Regions from separate parts of the Pseudomonas arsenicoxydans genome, predicted to be linked through region 1. Evidence: predicted binding sites of a transcription regulator. Region 1 holds the regulator's gene; each other region holds the start of a gene.
The links. Region 1 encodes sigma-54, which starts transcription at its own class of promoters, with help from an activator protein. Its sites were predicted from a motif close to ANTGGCATNNANNTTGCTNT; they were not measured.

Region 1 (7,317 bases):
AAGGGCTACATGCAGGACAAGCTCAATGCACGTCTGATGGGCGTTGCCCGCACCGGTAACGGCCGCCGTGAATCCTACGCGCACTTGCCGATGCCGCGCATGACCAACACCTACATGCTGGCGGGCGAAAGCGACCCGGCGGAAATCATTGCCTCGGTAAAGCGCGGCATCTATTGCGCTAACCTCGGTGGTGGCCAGGTAGACATCACCAGCGGCAAGTTCGTGTTCTCCACCAGCGAGGCGTACTTGATCGAAGACGGCAAGATTACCGCCCCGGTCAAAGGCGCGACGTTGATCGGCAACGGCCCGGAAGCCATGAGCAAGGTGTCGATGGTCGGCAATGATCTGGCGCTGGACAGCGGTGTGGGGACATGCGGCAAGGATGGGCAGTCGGTGCCGGTGGGTGTCGGCCAGCCAACGCTGAAAATCGATGCGATCACTGTGGGTGGCACAGGATCGTAAACAGGATGGAGCTTCGGGTGAGCCGCTTGGCGACTCACCCGATTCGAGCATCAACGCAGGCCGCGTTGAGTCTCGTCCAGCTCACGGATGTATTTGAAGATTTTACGGCTCGATGCCGGAGGCTTGTTGGTCGCCAGTTCGTGCTGGGCCTGACGGATCAGGGAGCGCAACTGCTGACGATCAGCCTCCGGGTAGTCGAGTACGAACTTCTCCAGGACTGCATCGTCGCCCGCGATCAAACGATCGCGCCAGCGTTCCAGACCGTGGAAACGTTCGTTGTACTGCCGGGTGGAGGCATCGAGTTGATCGAGCAAGGACAGAATGGCGTCAGTGTCCTGATCGCGCATCAGTTTGCCAATGAACATAAGGTGCCGTTTACGCGCGATATTCGCGGTGTGCTTGGGCGCATCGGCCAGTGCCCGGCGCATAGCGTCGGTCAGCGGCAGTTTTGCCAGCAAGTCAGGCTTGAGCGTTGTAAGGCGCTCGCCGAGGTCAACCAGAGCATGAAGCTCGCGTTTGACCTGGGATTTGCTTTTTTCTCCCGTATCGAGGGAGTCGTCGTAAGAATCAACCATGGTGGCCGTCCGCAAAGAAACGCCGCCATGATAACCAGTCGGGGGCCGCTTGTCCGGCCCGGTCGCTCGAAGGCCCTAGCCGAAAGCAGAATTTGAGTGGAGAACAGCATGAGTGCAGTTGAAAGCGTCGGCCCACAAGCGTTGCCGGCACTGCAAGAACAAGTCGAGCAGATCATCGCTGAAGCCAAGCGCCAGGGCGCCAGTGCCTGTGAAGTGGCGGTGTCGCTGGAGCAGGGCCTGTCCACTTCGGTGCGTCAGCGCGAAGTCGAAACCGTCGAATTCAACCGCGATCAGGGCTTTGGCATCACCTTGTACGTTGGTCAGCGCAAAGGCTCGGCCAGTACATCGGCCAGTGGCCCGGAAGCCATTCGCGAAACCGTCGCTGCGGCGCTGGCCATCGCCAAGCACACCTCGGAAGATGAAGCGTCAGGCCTGGCCGATGCCGCGTTGATGGCCCGGGATCTGCCGGATTTCGACCTGTTCCACCAATGGGACATTACCCCGGAGCAGGCCATCGAGCAGGCGCTGACCTGTGAAGCGGCGGCGTTTGCGGCCGACAGCCGGATCAAGAATGCTGATGGTACGACCCTCAGCACCCATCAAGGCTGCCGGGTTTACGGCAACAGCCACGGGTTTATCGGCGGCTATGCGTCGACTCGTCACAGCCTGAGCTGCGTCATGATCGCCGAGGCCGACGGGCAGATGCAGCGCGATTACTGGTATGACGTGAACCGTCAGGGCAATTTGCTGGCCGATCCTGTGAGCATTGGCCAGCGCGCCGCACAACGCGCCGCGAGCCGCCTGGGCGCGCGTCCGGTGCCGACTTGCGAAGTACCGGTGCTGTTTTCGGCGGAGCTGGCCGGTGGTTTGTTCGGCAGTTTCCTGTCGGCGATTTCCGGCGGCAGCCTGTATCGCAAATCGTCGTTCCTTGAAGGCACCCTGGGGCAAAAGCTGTTCCCGGAATGGCTAACCATCGATGAACGTCCGCATTTGATGCGCGCCATGGGCAGTTCGGCGTTCGACGGTGATGGCCTGGCGACCTATGCCAAGCCGTTCGTCGAAAAGGGCGAATTGGTGTCGTACATCCTCGGCACCTATTCCGGCCGTAAGCTCGGCATGCCAAGCACCGCTAACGCAGGCGGCGTGCACAACCTCTTCGTCACCCATGGCGACGAAGATCAGGCGGCATTGCTACGCCGCATGGGGCGCGGCTTGCTGGTCACCGAGTTGATGGGCCAGGGCCTGAACATGGTCACCGGCGATTATTCCCGTGGCGCGGCCGGTTATTGGGTCGAGAACGGCGAAATCCAGTTCGCGGTCCAGGAAGTGACCATTGCCGGCAACATGCGCGACATGTTCAAGCAGATCGTTGCGGTGGGTAATGACCTGGAGCTGCGCAGCAACATTCGTACTGGCTCGGTGTTGATCGAGCGGATGACCGTGGCCGGTAGCTAACGCTTATCGCTGCGCAAAAAAAGGCGCGTCACCCGATTGGGTGACGCGCCTTTTTTATTGCGTCTTGCACAGCGCCTTGTCGGAGCAATGCTGCACAAAGGGGGCGGTGTTACTCGCCTTCGTCGAAGTAGTTGTTGATCAACTTCACCAAGGCATCCAGCGCTTCCTGTTCCTGCTCGCCTTCAGTGCTGAGGTGGATCTTCGTGCCCTTGCCGGCCGCGAGCATCATCATGGCCATGATGCTTTTGCCGTCGACGGTGGATTCTGGCGTGCGTCCCACTCTGATCGTGCAATCCTTGAACTGACCAGCAACGCCAACGAATTTTGCCGACGCGCGGGCATGTAGGCCCAGCTTGTTGATGATTTCGATTTCCAGAGCAGGCATCGCGATGTGAATCCTTTAGCTGAGGTCGCGGTGGCGGACCTGGACGTTCTTCAGGGATTGTTGCAGAACCTGGCCCAGACGTTCGGTCAGGTAGACGGAGCGGTGATGCCCGCCGGTGCAGCCAATGGCAATGGTGACATAAGCACGGTTGCTCGCGGCGAAGCGCGGCAGCCATTTTAGCAGGTAGGAGGAAATGTCCTGGAACATCTCTTCGACGTCCGGTTGCGCCGCCAGGTACTCGGCTACCGGTTGATCAAGCCCGGACAGCTCGCGCAACTCCGGTTTCCAGTAAGGGTTGGGCAGGCAGCGCACGTCGAACACCAGGTCTGCGTCGACCGGCATGCCTCGCTTGAATCCGAACGACTCGACCAGAAATGCAGTGCCGCTGTCCGGCTGGTTCAGCAGGCGCAGCTTGATGGTGTCGCGCAGCTGATACAGGTTCAGGTTGGTGGTGTTGACTTTCAGGTCGGCCAGGTCGGCAATCGGCCCCAGCAAACTGGTTTCGTCCTGAATCGCCTCGGCCAACGAACGGTGGGCGGTACTGAGCGGGTGGCGACGGCGGGTTTCCGAAAACCGTTTGAGCAACGTTTCTTCGTCGGCGTCCAGGTACAGCACATCGCATTTGATGTGCCGGCTGCGGACTTCTTCCAGCAGTTCCGGAAATCGCGACAGATGACTGGGCAGGTTGCGGGCATCGATGGATACGGCAACCAGCGGTTGTGCGAGTTCGGTATGAATCAGTGCGCGCTCGGCGAGTTCCGGCAGCAACCCGGCAGGCAGGTTGTCGATGCAGTAGTAGCCGTTGTCCTCGAGAACATCGAGTGCGGTACTTTTACCTGAGCCGGAGCGGCCACTGACAATGATCAAGCGCATGATTAATGACCGTTTTGCTCGCTCAGGACGACCTGATACAAGGCTTCATTACTCGGGGCGCTGCGCAGTTTTTCGCGCACTTCCTTGCGATCGAGCATGCTGGCGATCTGGCGCAGTAGCTCCAGGTGCGCATCGGTAGCGGCCTGCGGGACCAGCAGTACGAACAGCAGGTCAACCGGGGCGCCGTCGATGGCGTCGAAATCAATGGGTGCGTCGAGGTGCATCAATGCACTGATGGGCGAGGTGCAGCCCTTGAGGCGACAGTGGGGGATGGCGATGCCGTTGCCAAAACCGGTTGAACCGAGTTTTTCACGGGCAATCAAAGCTTCGAAGACATCTTGCATCTCCAGATCCGGCACTTCCCGGGCGATCAGGTTGGCAATTTGCTCGAGGGCTTTCTTTTTACTGCCGCCCGGCACGTTCACGAGAGAACGGCCGGGGGTCAGGATGTTTTCAAGTCGGATCATGGGTTGGGAGTGTTAACGACCGGTAGCGCCCTGGAGCAGGCTTTGGGTCTTTTCCTTATGCTTTTTGAGTTGTTTATCGAGCTTGTCGGTCAGTAAGTCGATCGCCGCGTACATATCGGTATGTTCCGCGTTCGCGACCACTTCGCTGCCGGGAATATGCAACGTGGCTTCGATTTTCTGCTTCAGCTTTTCGACGCACATCGTGACTTGCACGTTGGTGATCTTGTCGAAATGCCTCTCTAATCGTTCGAGTTTTTCGCCGATGTAGGTGCGAAGAGGTTCGGTCACTTCCAGTTGGTGTCCACTGATGTTGACTTGCATACAGCTTCTCCTTCGTTGCCAGTGCATAAAGCGGTAGATCAGATGATCTACCACTGGAACGCTGTGGCGTGGCTCTACATCAACCGCTTGCGTTCGCTCGAAGGCGCGATCCCGAGGGATTCGCGGTACTTGGCGACGGTGCGGCGAGCCACCTGAATGCCTTGTGCCTCCAGTAAACCAGCGATCTTGCTGTCACTCAACGGCTTTTTCTGATTTTCCGCCGCAACCAGTTTTTTGATGATTGCGCGGATCGCCGTGGACGAGCATTCGCCGCCTTCGGAGGTGCTGACGTGGCTGGAAAAAAAGTATTTCAGTTCATATATGCCCCGAGGGGTATGCATGAATTTCTGTGTGGTCACCCGTGAAATCGTCGACTCGTGCATGCCCACCGCTTCGGCGATGTCGTGCAGGACCAGCGGTTTCATCGCTTCGTCACCGTACTCCAGGAAGCCGCGCTGATGCTCGACGATTTGGGTGGCCACTTTCATCAGGGTTTCGTTGCGGCTTTGCAGGCTCTTGATGAACCAGCGTGCTTCTTGCAATTGATTGCGCATGAAGGTGTTGTCGGCGCTGGTGTCGGCACGGCGCACAAACCCGGCATATTGGGCGTTGACCCGCAGCCGTGGCACCGATTCCTGATTCAGCTCGACCAGCCAGCGCTCGTTGTCCTTGCGCACGATCACGTCAGGGACGACGTATTCGGCTTCGCTGGACTCGATTTGTGAGCCCGGGCGCGGATTGAGGCTCTGCACCAGTTCGATCACCTGGCGCAGTTCATCTTCCTTGAGCTTCATGCGGCGCATCAGCTGGCTGTAGTCGCGGCTACCGAGCAGATCGATGTAGTCAGTGACCAGGCGCTTGGCTTCCGCCAGCCAAGGTGTCTTGGCTGGCAGCTGGCGCAGTTGCAGCAGCAGGCATTCGCCCAGGTTGCGGGCGCCGATACCGGCAGGCTCGAACTGCTGGATGCGATGCAGGACGGCTTCGATTTCGTCCAGTTCGATGTCCAGTTCCGGATCGAAGGCTTCGAGGATTTCCTCGAGGGTTTCGTCCAGGTAGCCCTGATTGTTGATGCAATCGATCAGGGTTACGGCGATCAAGCGATCGGTGTCGGACATCGGTGCCAGGTTCAGCTGCCACAGCAAATGGCTTTGCAGGCTTTCACCGGCTGATGTGCGGGTAGTGAAATCCCACTCGTCGTCATCGCTGCTCGGCAGGCTGCTGGCGCTGGTCTGATAAACGTCTTCCCATGCCGTATCGACGGGCAGCTCGTTGGGAATACGCTCATTCCAGTCACCTTCCTCGAGGTTGTCCACCGTCGGGGCGGTTTCCTGGTAGGAGGGCTCTGAAACATCGGCGTTGGGTTGCTGTTCGGCTTTGTCGGCCAAGGGGTCGGCGTTATCGAAGTCGTCGCCTTCTTCCTGGCGTTCGAGCATCGGATTGGACTCCAGGGCCTCCTGGATTTCCTGTTGCAGGTCCAGGGTCGACAATTGGAGCAGGCGGATGGCCTGTTGCAGCTGCGGTGTCATCGTCAGCTGCTGGCCCATTCTCAAGACTAGCGATGGTTTCATGGCAGGGGCTAAACACCTTATTCGCCGGCGCACATGCGCCATCCACTACAGGGCGCCGGAGCGCCAAACATAAGCAAATTATATGCCCGAAACTGCAGCGTTTGCCTAGAGCGCCGTAACAATAAAAAAATGTTGATTTTTTATCGAGACGAGCGCTCGGGCGACCTGCCAGACACCTGAGTGCTTACAGGCGGAACTCATGGCCCAGATAGACTTCTTTCACCAGGTCATTGGCCAGGATGGTGGCGGAGTCGCCTTCGGCAATGAGCTGTCCATCGTTGACGATGTAGGCGGTTTCGCAGATATCCAGGGTTTCACGGACGTTGTGGTCGGTGATCAGCACGCCAATGCCTTTGGCCTTGAGGTGGTAGATGATCTGTTTGATGTCGCCTACCGAAATCGGGTCCACGCCGGCGAACGGTTCGTCGAGCAGGATGAATTTCGGGTTGGTGGCCAGGGCGCGTGCGATTTCCACGCGGCGGCGCTCACCACCGGAGAGGCTCATGCCGAGGTTGTCACGGATGTGGCTGATATGGAATTCCTGTAGCAGGCTTTCCAGTTCCTTGCGACGACCGTCCTTGTCGAGCTCCTTGCGGGTCTCGAGGATGGCCATGATGTTGTCGGCCACCGAGAGTTTGCGAAAAATCGACGCTTCTTGCGGAAGATAGCCGATACCGGCTTTTGCACGACCGTGCATTGGCTGGTGGCTTACGTCCAGGTCATCGATCAGTACGCGACCCTGGTCGGCCTGCACCAGGCCGACAATCATATAGAAGCAGGTGGTCTTGCCGGCGCCGTTAGGACCCAGCAGGCCGACGATCTGACCGCTGTCGATCGACAGGCTGACATCACGCACGACCTGGCGGCTCTTGTAGCTCTTGGCCAGATGCTGAGCTTTCAGAGTTGCCATTATGGAGCCTTTTTCGCGTCGGTTTTCGGCTTGGGCTGGATCACCATGTCGATGCGTGGACGCGCTTCGGTGACTTTGTTGCCTGTGGCGCGACCAGCGCTCGCAAGCTTCTTGACGGTGTCGTAGACGATTTTCTCGCCTTGGGTGGTGTTGTTGTCCTTGTCGATGACTTTTGCCTTGTCGATCAACACGATGCGGTTTTGCGCGGCATGGTACTGGATCGTGACGCCCCAGCCCTGAACAGGCTTGGTGTCGCCGGCGGTCTGCAATTGTTCGAAGTAGGCGAGGTTGCCCACCGAGG
Region 2 (7,317 bases), 660 kb from region 1:
GGCGGCGCCGTTGGCTGTCCAGACGCCATTGGTCACAGTGCCTGGTACCCAGCTTTTCAGCGTCAAGTCACTGCTGATGATTGCAGGTCCGCCCAACGGATCTGGCGTGCTCACCTGAGTCAACTTGCCGCCGCTGTCGAACGACAGTGTCGAAGCGATCGGGGCAGTGGTTTTCGGGTCGCTGCCGGTAGCATCCGGGTTACGACCGTCTACCAGGGTATAAACCTTCCAGGTGTTGCCAGCCGTTTTCACGACGTACTGATCCATCTCGTGCTTGTTGCCCTGGCTGTCATAGATCGGGGTGCTGAACGATTTGGTGTAGGTCGCCGTCAGTGCTGGGTCGAACTTGCCCGCCGGGACGGTATCGTCGATGACCGGAGCCGTCGAGTTCAAGTTGATTGTCGATGCCACAGCCGAAGTGGACTTCGGTGCCAGGTTCGAGGTGTCGAGTTTCAGGTCAGTCAACACGCCGTTGATGATCTTGCCGTTGGCATCCACGCCGTAGCCTTGCAGGCGAGACGTGTAATCGGTGTTGGTGATGAAACCGTCCTTGTCGACCTTGAACGTACCGTTACGGGTGTAAGACACCGAACCATTGTTGCTCAGGGCGAAGAAACCCGAACCGTTGATGCCCATGTCCAGCACGTTACCGGTGTTGTTGATGTCACCCTGGGTGAACTGCTGGGACACGTTGGCCAGGCGCACGCCGCTGCCGACCACTTTGCCGCCGCTGCCGAGTTTGGTCGCCGAGTAGACGTCTTCAAATTCGGTGCGGGAGGATTTGAAACCGGTAGTCGCGACGTTGGCGATGTTGTTACCGGTCACGTCCAGTTGTTTGTTGGCTGCATAGAGACCGCTAAGGCCGATATTGAAAGACATATTCCACTCCTTTGTGCCGGGTTAGTCGGCTCTATATACCAATGGTTTGAACTTTGGACAGGGCGACGGGGCCCAGGCCCGCGAGGTTGAGCGTCAGCTCGCCGCCGGTCTGGCTCAGGGTCACGCTGTTGACGGTGGCCGGCAGGTAAACCGCCAGGTCCGTCGCCGTGCCGTTGACCGGCGCACTGGCCTTGATGGTGTAGGCACCGACCGGAACGGGGTTGCCGCTCGAGTCCTTGCCATCCCACGTGAAGCTGGAACTGCCGACCGCACGAGTGCCCAGATCAATGGTTCTGATTGTTTTGCCAGTGCTGTCGGTAACGGTCACGGTGCCGCTGGAGATGGACGACGTCAGATTGACCGAGCCGTTGACAGCCTTGGTCGGATCATCGACCTGGATATTGTTGGTCTGCACGATCACGGAGCGGCCGACCAGGGACGAGGCCTGCAACGCTTGCGAAGAGCTGTAGTTGCCGGCAATCGAGCTGACCGTGCTGTTGAGCGTAGTGATGCCTTCCAGGCTGCTGAACTGGGCCAACTGGGCGACGAACGCGCTGTTGTCCTGCGGGTCCAGCGGGTTCTGGTTTTTGAGCTGGGTGACCAGCAATTGCAGGAACGCATCCTTGCCCAGCGCCTGGCCGCCCGTCGCGCTGTTGGTCGCGGAGGCAATGCCGCCCGACGTGGAGCTGCTGGATTTGACGGAAGAGTTCGCCAGAATGTCATTGACGCTGAGGCTGCTGGTGGAATCGGTAACACTCATCTGAGTCGCCCCTTATCACTGACCGAGAGTCAGGACCTTCTGCATCATGGTTTTGGCGGTGTTCATCATTTCGGCGTTGGTCTGGAACGAACGACTGGCGGAAATCATGTCGGCCATTTCTTCGACGACGTTGACGTTGGGGTAGTAGACGTAACCCTTGGCGTCGGCCGCTGGATGGTTCGGCTCGTAACGCGCCTCAAGGTTGCTCTGATCCTCAACCACACCCAGCACTTGCACGCCTTGACCGGCCGCGTCCTGGTTCTGGAACAGCGAATCACCGCCGCCGCTCTGGCCGCCCTGGAACATGGTGGCGAATACCGGGTGACGGGCGCGATAGGTCTGGTCGATGCTCGACGAAACGGTTTCGGCGTTGGCGATGTTCGAAGCCACGGTGTTCAAGCGAGTGGTCTGGGCACTCATGCCGCTACCGGCAATGTTGAAAACACTGGATAGAGACATGAATTACTCTCCGCGCAGGGCTGCCATCAGCCCTTTGAATTTGCTGTTGAGCAGGGTGAAGCTGGCCTGGAAGCCGACCGCGTTTTCCGCGTAATTCGACTGTTCCAGTTGAGCGTCAACGGTGTTCTGGTCGATCGACGGTTGCATCGGGGTGCGATACATCAGCGATTCGTCGCCGTTACCCAGGCCTTCGGCTTCGATATGACGGCTGTTGGTCATGTTCAAGGCAAAGGTGCCGCCATTGGTTTTCTCGTTCTGTGCAGCGAGCACTTTGGAGAACTCCAGGTCCCGAGCCTTGTAGTTCGGGGTATCGGCGTTGGCAATGTTGTTGGCCAGGACTTCGGCACGCTGGGCGCGAAAGCCCAAGGCTTGTTCGTGGATACCGAGCGCTTTATCGAAGCTGATGCTCATGTCGGGAAACCTTCGGGTGACCTGATTTTCGTAACAGAGACATAGCAAGCGGCGTGCCAATTCAAAAAATCCCGTAAACCGGGGCTTTGCGGGCGGTGGCAAGGCGGCAATGCCAGAAAAGCGGCAACCGGTTTCCGCCGTCTGCCGCTTTTCTGCCGCTTGTCACCGATTTTCAGAACACCGCCATTCCCTGTGGGAGCCGGGCTTGCCCGCGATGGCGGTGTGTCAGTCACATCAACTTCGCCTGTGATACCGCTATCGCGGGCAAGCCCGGCTCCCACAGGGAATGGCGGTGGTGCCGAGAAATCATCAGGCATAAAAAAACGGGAGCCCCTGAGGACTCCCGTTTTCATGTGTGCCGCCAACCCATCACTTCGCCTGGTAAATGATCCCCGGGCTGCACTGGACCATCTGGTAGTGGTCCGGCAAACCGTTCAGCGCTTCGGAAGCGCCAAGGAACAGATAACCGCCGGGTTTGAGCGTGCTGTGAATGCGCAGCAGGATGTCTTTCTTCACCTCGGCGGAAAAGTAGATCAACACGTTGCGGCAGAACACGATATCGAACTTGCCCAGGGCTGCGTAGCTGTCGAGCAGGTTGAACGAGCGAAACTCCACGCGACTCTTGATCGGCGCCTTGATCGCCCAGCGTCCCGGCCCCTTGGGGTCGAAATAACGCTGAAGGCGTTCGGGCGACAGGCCACGGCCGATGGCCAGGCTGTCGTACTCGCCGGTCTTGCAGTTGGTCAGCATGGTGCCGGACAAATCAGTGGCAACGATCTGCACACCCATTTTCAACTGGCCCATGTTGACCCGCTCGAACTCATCGATGGACATCGACAGCGAATACGGTTCCTGACCCGACGAGCACGCCGCCGACCAAATCCGCAGACGCTGACCGGGGGCTGCCTTGATCGCTTCGGGCAACACCTTGTTCTTCAAGACTTCAAACGGATAGGTGTCACGAAACCACAGGGTTTCGTTGGTGGTCATGGCATCCACCACCATCTCGCGCAAACCACTGCGCGGCTGGGTCTGAATGCGCTGGACCAGTTCACCCAACGACTTGATACCCTGCTGTTCCATCAGTTTGTTGAGACGGCTCGATACCAGGTATTGCTTGTTTTCACCGAGCAAAATGCCACAGGCTTTTTCCAGGAATACCCGGAACTGTTCGAAATCCAAATTACCCGTAGACAAAGATACCGCCTCTTAAATCGTGTTGAACCGCCAGGGGCAAAAGGCCCCTAGCTGATATCTGCTGCTTTGATCCGGTCGACTACCCGGGATGCCAGGTCATCAGGACGGAATTTGGCAAGGAAGTCATCAGCACCGACTTTCTTGACCATCGCCTGATTGAATACGCCCGACAACGAAGTATGCAGGATGATATGAAGCTTTTGCATGCGCGGGTCGGCGCGGATCTCGGCCGTCAGCGTGTACCCGTCCATTTCCGGCATCTCGATGTCGGAAATCATCATCAGGAACTCTTCTTCCGGCTTCTTGCCCTCGTCGACCAGCTTGCGCAGGTATTCCAGCGCTTGCCGACCGTCGTTCAACGCCACCACTTCGACGCCGATCGTTTGCAGGCAGCGCGTCACTTGCTTGCGCGCCACCGATGAGTCATCAACCGTCAAGACCCGCAGCGACAACGCTTTGTGCTGGGTTTCGACATCCACCACACCGACCGAAATCGCTTCCGGTGTGGGTGCCACTTCCGCCAGCACTTTTTCGACGTCGATGATTTCGACTAGCTGATTGTCGACCCGAGTCACAGCGGTCAGGTAATGATCGCGCCCGGTACCCTTGGGAGGTGGATGAATTTCCTCCCAGTTCATGTTGACGATGCGCTCCACCGAGCGCACCAGGAAACCCTGGGTCTTGGTGTTGTACTCCGTAATGATCACAAACGGATTGCTCTGATCCTTAAGCGCGCCGGAGCCGGTCGCCATTGCCAGATCGAGAATCGGAATGGTCGCCCCCCGGATATTTGCCACACCGCACACGACAGGACTGGACTTGGGCATCAGGGTCAGCTTGGGGCATTGCAGCACCTCACGAACCTTGAAAACGTTGATCCCATACAGCTGCTGACCGTCAAGACGGAACAACAACAGTTCAAGGCGATTCTGCCCCACCAGTTGCGTGCGCTGGTTTACTGAATCCATTACACCAGCCATGCACAGAACTCCTACACCAACGCTTAAGTGTGTTGCGACGCGCATTCATTGCTAAACGGCACGGCGCTTGCTTTTTAACTCTTATGAACACAGAACCGACATTTTTCCGACGCCTGACATCAACTTTCCGCAAATTGCTTTGTGTGATGCCGGCCGTTTGCCTGTTCAACGCTGGCAGCCCTGCCCTTGCTGACTCGGTTACCTTGCCTGACATGCTTATCGGCGTCACACAGGGCTTTCTTGAATTCACCGTAGAGGACTATTTGGCTACCAGTCAAACCGAAGGTCGCTACGAAATCGAAGTCAACCGACTCGATCCACGTATGCATATGCCCATGTGCGACAAGGAATTGACAGCCACTCTGGAGAGCCCGGCGACCCCGATCGGACGGGTCACGGTCAAGGTTCGCTGCGATAGCTCCTCGCCCTGGACCGTCTTCGTGCCCGCTCAAGTCCGCCTGTTTCGGGAGGTCGTCACGACTACTCGGCCGCTCAAGCGCGCCGGTATCGTCGAACCCGAGGATGTGATGCTGCGTGAACGTGATATCAGTCTGATCAACCAGGGTTATTTCACCTCGCTGGATCAAGCCATCGGACAAAAACTTACCCGACCAACGGTCGCCGATCAGGTCCTGACGCTGGTGCATCTGGAACAGGCGGAAGTCATTAGTAAGGGCGACCAGGTGGTGATCACGGCACGCAGTGGTACGCTCAGTGTGCGCATGCCCGGCGAAGCGCTGTCCAACGGCGGCTTGCGTGAACAGATTCGAGTGAAAAATCTCAATTCCAATCGGGTCATCAAGGCGCAGGTGATCGCGCCAGGCCAAGTGGAAGTGGCTATGTAGATATCTTTATCTCTTTGGGTGAAGAGATGGCGCGTTGCCCGGCGGTTCCCTAAACTGTGCCCCAGGCAGGAAAAGCACTGGCACTTGCACGCTCATTGATAAATGAGCCTAAAGTTTTTGCAGGGAGAGCCGAAAACATGGCAAGCGTCCAAATACCCAGAGGTTTTTTATCATGGTCATCGATTTCAGCCGTTTAAACAGCTCCTCGCCACTTACCGGTAGTACGCGTACCAGCGCCGCGAAGGAAACCGCCGAAGCCGGCAAATCCGCGCCGCTGAATACCCCGGCCGAACAGGCCAGTACCGTCACAAGCGGGGAATCGGTACACCTCAGCAATGAGGCTCAACAGTTGCAGAAGGTCACTGACAAGCTGCGCGATCAGCCTGCCGTCGACAACGCCCGTGTGGCAGAGTTGAAAGCAGCAATCGCCGATGGCAGCTATAAAGTCGACAGCAACCGTGTAGCCAGCAAACTGCTCAACTTCGAAGCCCAGCGCTAGGCCATTGCCTGCGCCAGGCTTTTGGACGCTTAAACCCCAAGGCCAGCCATGCACGATACTAATTTACTGCAACTGATCATCGACGACTTTGCCCCGGCGCAACACTTGCTGGAGTTACTGCAAACCGAGTCCCTCGCCTTGCATGGTCGCGACATGCAACTGCTCGAGGATATTCTCGCGCAGAAACAGGCACTGATCGTTTTGCTTGACCAGCATGGCCGCAAGCGCAGTGAAATCCTCGCCAGCCTCAACCTGCCGCTCAATCGCACGGGTCTCGAGCAACTTGCCAGCCATTCCAGCATTGGTGAACAGTTGCTGGCACAAAGCGATGTGCTGACCGACCTCCTGGCTCAGTGTCAGACTGCCAACGCCAGTAATGGCCAGTCCATTCTGGTCCAGCAGGCCGCCACGGCCAATCAGCTGAAAATCCTCACCGGTGGCGAACCACCCGCGCTTTATGATGCCCGCGGATCCACCGCCAAGCTTGCGAAGCCGCGCCCGCTCAGTCAGGCTTGAGCCTTTGCATCGACACGCCCTATCAAGACACGAAACATGCTGGCAAAATGCTGGCTCGCCGTAGTCAATTTTTTGCCTGGAGATCGATTAACCGTGTTCAATACCCAAAGCGCGGAAGACGCCCCGCAGCCACCCAAGGTGCTTACCACACCTCTGGAGATCTCCAGCAACCTGCGCCAGCTTCAGGACAGCCATGACCCGCTGATCATTACGTTCCATGAGCGCACCCAGCGCTTTCAGAGCTATCTGGTGGACATTGATCGCGACAGAAATATGATCACCCTGGATGAAATGATCCCGCGTGACGGAGAACGCTTTCTGCTGGCCGGAGAACCGTTCAAGGTTGAAGGCTTCCACGACGGTGTGCGCATCGCCTGGGAAAGCAATGGCGCGCTGTCCATCGATGAGTCCGGCGATACTCGCTGCTATCGTGGCCCCCTGCCCGCTGAAGTGGTTTATCACCAGCGCCGCAACGCGTTCCGTGCAGCGTTGAAACTGGCGCAACTGGTCAGCGTCGAACTGGGCGGCGACAAACTCAAGTCGACCCTGGGCGGCAAGCTGCTGGACATTTCGGCCACCGGCTGCAAGTTGCGTTTTGAAGGCGACATCACCAGCAGCCTGCAACTGGGCCAGGTCTATGACCGCTTCGTCGCCGCCCTGCCCTTCGGCAACATGACCGCACCAGTCGAGTTGCGTTACCTGCACTTCGAAGAGAAGATCTCCACCACTTTCGCCGGTGTTCGCTTTCATAACATGAGCGGACTGGTGCAG
Region 3 (7,317 bases), 1.3 Mb from region 1:
TCGCCCAGATAAACGCCCTGCCAGGTTCCCAGCGCCAGTCGGCCCGCCGAAATCGGCAAACTGAGCTGACAGCCAAGCACACTGGCCTTGAAGTGCGCCGGGAGGTCGTCCAGGCCTTCGTCGTTATGCTCATAGCCGTCTGTTCCTTGTGGGATCAGACGATTGAAAAATCGTTCGAAGTCGCGACGTACCGCCGGATCGGCGTTCTCGTTGATGGTCAACGACGCCGAGGTATGCTGTAGCAACAAATGCAACAGACCGACCCGGCACGCCTTGATTTCAGGCAAACCGGCGAGTAACTCGTCCGTTACCAGATGAAAGCCCCGGGGCCTTGCCCGCAGGGTTATCAGAGTCTGTTGCCACATACAGTTCTCCGCACGTTCGGGGCGCATTCTAGCGCGCTCTGGGAAAAAACAAAGGCCCTAATATTCCTTCAATCATGTAAGCCATTGGCCGCAGAAAATCGCCCGCCGTAAACACTGCCAAACATGTAGGAAAAAACCTTTCAGCAGTTCCTTCATGGACAAATCCCGGACAAAAAAATGCCCGGCAAGCCGGGCAAGTTTTTTATGCGCGTGCTTACAAGTTGTAGCCGCGTTCGTTGTGCAGTGCCAGGTCGATACCGACAGCCTCTTCTTCTTCCGTGATTCGCAGGCCCATGACAGCGTCCAGGACCTTGAGAATGATGAAGGTGACGATCGCGGTGTAGATCACCGTGAAGCCTACGCCTTTGCACTGAATCCAGACTTGTGCGGCGATGTCGGTCACGGTGCCGAAGCCACCCAGGGACGGTGCAGCGAACACACCGGTCAGGATCGCGCCGAGGATGCCGCCGATACCGTGCACACCGAAGGCGTCCAGGGAATCGTCATAACCGAGTTTGCGTTTCAGGGTGGTGGCGCAGAAGAAGCACACCACGCCCGCCGCCAGGCCGATGATCATCGAGCCCATCGGGCCAACCGTACCCGCCGCCGGGGTGATCGCAACCAGACCGGCAACCACGCCCGAAGCGATACCCAGAGCACTTGGTTTGCCGTGAGTGATCCACTCGGCGAACATCCAGCCCAGCGCAGCGGCGGCGGTGGCGATCTGGGTCACAAGCATTGCCATGCCGGCCGTGCCGTTGGCAGCAGCAGCGGAACCTGCGTTGAAACCGAACCAGCCGACCCACAACATCGCAGCGCCCATCAGGGTATAGCCGAGGTTGTGCGGAGCCATCGGGGTGGTCGGGAAACCTTTACGCTTGCCCAATACCAGGCAGGCAATCAGGCCGGCCACACCGGCATTGATATGCACCACGGTGCCGCCGGCGAAGTCGAGCACGCCCCAGTCGCCCAACAGCGAACCCGGACCGCTCCAGACCATGTGCGCAATCGGCGCGTAAACCAGAGTGAACCAGATCCCCATGAACACCAGCATCGCGGAGAACTTCATCCGTTCTGCAAACGCACCGACGATCAGCGCCGGAGTGATGATGGCAAACGTCATCTGGTAGGTGACAAACACCGCCTCAGGGAACAGCGCCGTCGGGCCAGTAATGCTGGCAGGCGTGATGCCCGCGAGGAAGGCCTTGGCAAAGCTGCCGACAAAGGAGTTGAGGTTGACGACGTTGGCTTCCATCCCCGTGGTATCGAACGCCATGCTGTAGCCATAAATGAACCACAGGATGGTGACCAGGCCGGTAATGGCGAAGCATTGCATCATCAACGAAAGAACGTTTTTGGAACGAACCATGCCGCCGTAGAACAGCGCGAGGCCGGGGATGGTCATGAACAGCACAAGGGCTGTCGAGGTCATCATCCAGGCGGTATCGCCGGAATTGAGGACTGGAGGCGCCGCCGGATCTGCCGCCATGGCCAGGCCGGGCATTACGAGGGACAACAGGGCTCCTAGCCCTGCGAATTTACGCAGAGTCATATTGTTTTCTCCTGGGGCGTTGGGTTTGTGGCGGCTTTTAAATCGCGTCGGTATCGGTTTCGCCGGTACGGATGCGAATCGCCTGTTCCAGATTGACCACGAAGATCTTGCCGTCACCGATCTTGCCGGTGTTGGCAGCCTTGGTTATCGCCTCGATAACCCGGTCCAGATCCTTGTCGTCAATGGCGACATCGATCTTCACCTTGGGCAGAAAATCGACCACGTACTCCGCGCCGCGGTACAGCTCGGTGTGACCCTTCTGCCGACCGAAGCCTTTGACTTCAGTAACGGTAATGCCCTGCACGCCGATCTCGGACAGCGACTCGCGCACGTCGTCCAGTTTGAACGGCTTGATGATGGCAGTGACTAGCTTCATGAAAACTCTCTCCCGAATTGGTGGACTTGCCCCAGGAAAACAAACCCGACTCAAGTCTAAGCGCAGTGCCTGGCTTTGTAACGCATCGTCGACCTTACCTGCCCGTCCGACGCCAGCTAACCGCTCCTCACGAAACAACTCCCCGTTCCGCTTGGCGCACTGCATTCGTCACAGCGACTGCATCAGTGCATGGGTTACTACTGACTAAGCAGAAAGCTTGCCATCTCCACAAAACCTACTGAATTCAAGCCTTTGGCCGCAGATACCCACCACATCGCCACAACACCTGACGCGTTACGCACAACAACGGTGCGATGCCGTCCATCTGCATGCGCGAAAAGCGTGCATCCCTGCCGCCGGAATTGACTATAGACACTGCGTGATACACTGCCCGCCATTGTTGACAGGACATTTGCCATGCTCGCACCCAAAGACTTCCTCGACGCCCTGACCGGCACCGCCTCACGCCTCTTCAGCGGCGAAACCCCATTGCCGAAAAGCGAAATCGAAAGCCAATTTAAGGCTTTGTTGCAGAGTGGCTTCAGCAAGCTGGATCTGGTGAGTCGTGAAGAGTTTGATAGCCAGATGGTTGTGCTGGCGCGGACCCGGGCACGGCTGGAAAGCCTCGAAGTAAAGGTCGCCGAGCTGGAAGCGAAGCTGAATCCGCCTGCCGAGTAACACTGCAAATCCCTGTGGGAGCGGGCTCGCCCGCGAATAGCGTCACCTCGGTCTACCAGCCCTCCCACACTGGATAGACCAACCCCTGTAGGAGCTGCCGCAGGCTGCGATCTTTTGATCTTCCGCCCCGCCACAATCTCGGCAACGCCCTACAAAGATCACCACCGCCGTCCGATAGCGCCGCGAAGCCCAGGTTCCTAAGCTCATCCCAGCTGAATAGTCAGCACTGGGTTTGGCGACTTGGAAGCTTAAGGTGCACGACGACCATCTCTCGAGTCATGGCGGCTGTGCGTGGGAGACCTTCGGGTCTGCCGGGTTCCTTTTGCTCCGGTTCGCCAACCCGCGTACAGCTGCCACCCCAATCGTTTGGCGACGATTGCCGGCAGCCCCATTAGCAAAAGGAGCTGTATCAATGAATAGCGATGACGCTTATTTGTCCCCCCACGTCTTCACCCGCCACAAACTCCATCTTCACGCGCTTTTGATTGAAAACCAGCCTTGGTTCAGCGCCCGAGACCTGGGTCGTCTGCTTCGCCTTTTCCTCGACGAACGCGCCGTCCGAAAACTCGATCCCGATCAACATCAAACCGCGCAAGTCGTCATCCACGGCACCCTCGAAAACACCCTGCTGATCAGCGAATCCGGCGTCTACGCCCTGCTCGTCTACCACTACTGCCCAGAATACCGAGGCCTGCGCGAATGGCTGACCCACGACGTAGTGCCAGCACTGAGAGACGCGCAACACCCCACCGCAACCGAACGCCCGATCCTGAGCCTGCTGAACTGGCCCGAGATGTCGTTGAGTTTGCTGCACTGGAATAACCAGCCGTGGATTCGGTTGCAGGATGTTCCGCAGATGCTGGCGGATAGTGAACGGCCGCAGACTGTGGTCAATGCATCGTGGTGGAAGCGTGCTTCGCGGATGTTGCAATCGCTTTAACAACCAATAGCACCACACAAACTGCATATGTATGACTTCTGGCAGCACTGGCCCACGGCTAACGCTGCCATTTCCTACATCTGAAAGCTTTTGATCTAACGCCCTTCAATAATCCCGGTTCGGTCCTACAGAACGCGGCTCCCGCGCCTGATTACGGAGCACTCTCCAGCCCTTTATCTTTCATCGCCTTGATCCCAACAGAACACGAGCGATGAGAAGAAAAGGAAAAGGTACGGAACTGCGCGACCAGACTCTCAAATCGAACGCAAGGAAGCTGGCGCACAAAACCTTCGCCAAAGACTGTGCAGCTCAAGGTCTAGAGATAGATATGTCGGTCATCAGTTTTGATCCTATTACCTCTGCTGCGATAGATGCTTCTCATCTGTGGACAGAAGCAGTCCTGTATCCATGGGATAGCATCCCGGACTGGAAGTGTAAGGACGCCAAGGGTTTCGATTTGGCGATCTGGTATGCACAAATGCTATGTGGCCTGTGCTATGCGACCCCAAGAAGAAGCACTGTTTGCATAAAGATCATCCTTTTGCAGGGGCACCCGGACAAAACCCATCCACTTCGCGGATCGATCGCTCAAATGGCGCTATTGGCGGCAGAATTTTATGCGCGGATGCTGGGGTGCAAAGAGATCGAGATACAAGATCCTGACCCTAACGTTGTCTCCTACTATCAGGAGCTCGGATTCAATTTTGACGAGACCAACCGCCTTGTCATTTACGTGGATGGCCAATAACATCAACTCATGATCCAGACACACGAGGTGTCTATGAACCAAAAAAAACGAAAGGCCAAGCTGCTATTAATTTATGAGTTTCATGTCGAGGCGCTCCGTTTAGCCGGAAACGTGTCTGTGAATCAACGACGTTTTCTTGAAGTCGGTGCAGCTCGAGGCAAAGAGCTTGAGCCTGCCGGCCTGCTAGCCGGAGTAAGAATCTAAACCCGGCTGTGCCCAACAGAGTCACCCGCTTGGTTCGGTAAAGTGAGTGTGTCTGTTGAGGATTTGCAGGTCTTAGCCTCACCGAAGCCCGCACATAAAAAACCGCTTCTTTTAGGCGGTTTTTTTTCGCCTTCGATTCAGATTTCGCCACCGTCCTTCATAGATCCAGGCAACGTCCTACAACAACCTCATCCCGCGACTGATTACGTCGCAAATCCCCACTCCCTTACGCTTCCCCCATCAGAAAGACACTCGCAACATCCTGCGAAAATTTGGCGCCTGCGCCATCACACGCTCCCGACTACCCTTCAAAAAACCGCAGGAAGCGGTTCCCGTAAAGCTCAAGGAACGACCATGTCCCTCTCCATCGTTCACAGCCGCGCCCAGATTGGCGTGGATGCGCCCGCCGTTACCGTAGAAGTCCATCTGGCCAACGGTCTGCCGTCATTGACGATGGTTGGTTTACCCGAAGCGGCAGTAAAGGAAAGCAAGGATCGGGTGCGCAGCGCGATCATCAACTCGGGTCTGCAATTCCCGGCGCGGCGCATCACGCTGAATCTCGCGCCTGCGGACTTACCGAAGGATGGCGGACGGTTTGATCTGGCAATTGCCTTGGGAATTCTGTCCGCCAGCGTGCAGGTGCCGACCTTGACGCTGGATGACATTGAATGCCTGGGAGAGCTGGCGTTGTCCGGCGCGGTACGTGCCGTGAGAGGCGTGTTGCCGGCTGCACTGGCTGCACGCAAGGCCGGGCGCTCGTTGATGGTGCCGCGGGCGAACGCCGAGGAAGCGTGCCTGGCGTCCGGCTTGAAGGTGTTTGCCGTGGACCACCTGCTGGAAGCCGTTGCGCACTTCAATGGACATACGCCGGTCGAGCCCTACGTTTCCAATGGCTTGCTCTACGCCAGCAAACCCTATCCGGACCTGAATGAGGTGCAGGGGCAAATCGCGGCCAAGCGCGCATTGCTGATTGCGGCGGCCGGGGCTCATAACCTGCTGTTTAGCGGACCGCCGGGGACCGGGAAAACGCTGTTGGCGAGTCGTTTGCCAGGTTTGCTACCTCCATTGGCCGAAAACGAGGCGCTGGAAGTCGCAGCCATTCAATCCGTCACCAGTTGCGTGCCCTTAAGCCACTGGCCGCAAAGACCCTTCCGCCAGCCCCATCACTCGGCTTCCGGCCCGGCATTGGTGGGTGGCGGATCGAAGCCGCAACCCGGCGAAATCACCCTCGCCCATCATGGCGTGCTGTTCCTCGACGACCTTCCGGAATTCGATCGCAAGGTGTTGGAGGTTTTAAGGGAGCCGCTGGAGTCCGGGCACATCGTGATTTCCCGCGCCAAGGATCGCGTGAGGTTTCCGGCGCGCTTTCAACTGGTGGCCGCGATGAACCCGTGTCCCTGTGGATATCTTGGCGAACCCAGCGGCAAATGCAGTTGCACACCGGACATGGTCCAGCGTTATCGCAACAAATTGTCGGGGCCTCTGCTGGATCGGATCGACCTGCACCTGACTGTCGCCCGAGAAGCCACGGCTCTGAATCCTGCGCTCAAACCCGGTGATGACACCGCCACTGCTGCGGTACTGGTCGCCGACGCCCGGGAGCTTCAAAACAAACGCCAAGGCTGTGCCAACGCATTCCTTGATTTGCCCGGGCTGCGTCGACACTGCAAGTTATCCACAACCGACGAGGCGTGGCTGGAAACTGCTTGCGAGCGTTTGACCTTGTCACTCAGGTCAGCCCATCGACTGCTCAAAGTCGCACGCACGCTGGCAGACCTTGAACAAGTAAATGCAATCACACGCGAGCATTTGGCGGAAGCGCTGCAATATCGGCCGGCCTCAGCGTAACTGATGACCATCACAGCAAATCATTCAGATCACTATTAAGAGGCCAGAGGGCGTCAATATGCTACCGCCTAGATTTCTCGATTTTATCAAAGCACTCACCGCGAGAACGGAGAGAGGCGAATTCTCCTGGAGTTATGACGACAACAACTCGTTTGTGAAACTCAAGGAAAATGACTTTTCTCTTTCATTGCGTTACAGCTTCAACGCCGACGAGAAATATGCGGAGTACGTTATCTATTACATCGATGAGATCGGAAATAAGGAGCATCGATTTTATACCAACCAAACCTGGAACGACTTCGATTTCATCCGGCGTCTGTTTGATGCGGCACAAGCCTCAGAAATGAGACTTCCTTTTTAACCTTTTGATGAGCGGTGAACACAGAATTCCACCGCTCATCTCGCAAGGCCGCTTACTCTTTGGTCAAATCCACCAACGGCGCCTGCCTTACCTCAGTCTCCCGCCCACCCTGAATCTCGCTCACTCGCTTCAGCGCCTTATCCACAGCCCCTTTATCTGCCAACAGGCTGTAATGAATCTGAAATTGCTTCTGCTCTTTAACCCCAATCATCGGCACCAGACCCAGCGGCCGCTGATACCGGCGG

Region 2: the regulator sigma-54 is predicted to act here: its motif matches at 2,551-2,570, upstream of flgB (flagellar basal body rod protein FlgB).
Region 3: the regulator sigma-54 is predicted to act here: its motif matches at 2,499-2,518, upstream of glnK (P-II family nitrogen regulator).

Annotation. Positions count from the first base shown of each region.
Region 1 is NZ_LT629705.1:44,481-51,797, reverse strand. It holds gene tldD (metalloprotease TldD) at 1-462, shown strand, start outside; gene yjgA (ribosome biogenesis factor YjgA) at 513-1,037, opposite strand; gene pmbA (metalloprotease PmbA) at 1,146-2,492, shown strand; gene BLQ41_RS00285 (HPr family phosphocarrier protein) at 2,602-2,877, opposite strand; gene rapZ (RNase adapter RapZ) at 2,893-3,750, opposite strand; gene ptsN (PTS IIA-like nitrogen regulatory protein PtsN) at 3,753-4,217, opposite strand; gene hpf (ribosome hibernation-promoting factor, HPF/YfiA family) at 4,230-4,538, opposite strand; gene BLQ41_RS00265 (RNA polymerase factor sigma-54) at 4,613-6,106, opposite strand; gene lptB (LPS export ABC transporter ATP-binding protein) at 6,291-7,016, opposite strand; gene lptA (lipopolysaccharide transport periplasmic protein LptA) at 7,016-7,317, opposite strand, start outside.
Region 2 is NZ_LT629705.1:5,892,287-5,899,603, forward strand. It holds gene flgE (flagellar hook protein FlgE) at 1-879, opposite strand, end outside; gene flgD (flagellar hook assembly protein FlgD) at 911-1,639, opposite strand; gene flgC (flagellar basal body rod protein FlgC) at 1,655-2,098, opposite strand; gene flgB (flagellar basal body rod protein FlgB) at 2,102-2,509, opposite strand; gene cheR (protein-glutamate O-methyltransferase CheR) at 2,879-3,706, opposite strand; gene BLQ41_RS27605 (chemotaxis protein CheV) at 3,754-4,686, opposite strand; gene flgA (flagellar basal body P-ring formation chaperone FlgA) at 4,770-5,531, shown strand; gene flgM (flagellar biosynthesis anti-sigma factor FlgM) at 5,704-6,030, shown strand; gene BLQ41_RS27620 (flagella synthesis protein FlgN) at 6,079-6,546, shown strand; gene BLQ41_RS27625 (flagellar brake protein) at 6,640-7,317, shown strand, end outside.
Region 3 is NZ_LT629705.1:1,298,684-1,306,000, reverse strand. It holds gene BLQ41_RS05825 (secondary thiamine-phosphate synthase enzyme YjbQ) at 1-365, opposite strand, end outside; gene BLQ41_RS05820 (ammonium transporter) at 580-1,917, opposite strand; gene glnK (P-II family nitrogen regulator) at 1,955-2,293, opposite strand; gene BLQ41_RS05810 (accessory factor UbiK family protein) at 2,711-2,971, shown strand; gene BLQ41_RS05805 (BRO-N domain-containing protein) at 3,384-3,911, shown strand; gene BLQ41_RS05800 (N-acetyltransferase) at 4,123-4,659, shown strand; gene BLQ41_RS30630 (hypothetical protein) at 4,693-4,863, shown strand; gene BLQ41_RS05795 (YifB family Mg chelatase-like AAA ATPase) at 5,218-6,711, shown strand; gene BLQ41_RS05790 (hypothetical protein) at 6,770-7,072, shown strand; gene BLQ41_RS05785 (aldose 1-epimerase family protein) at 7,125-7,317, opposite strand, start outside.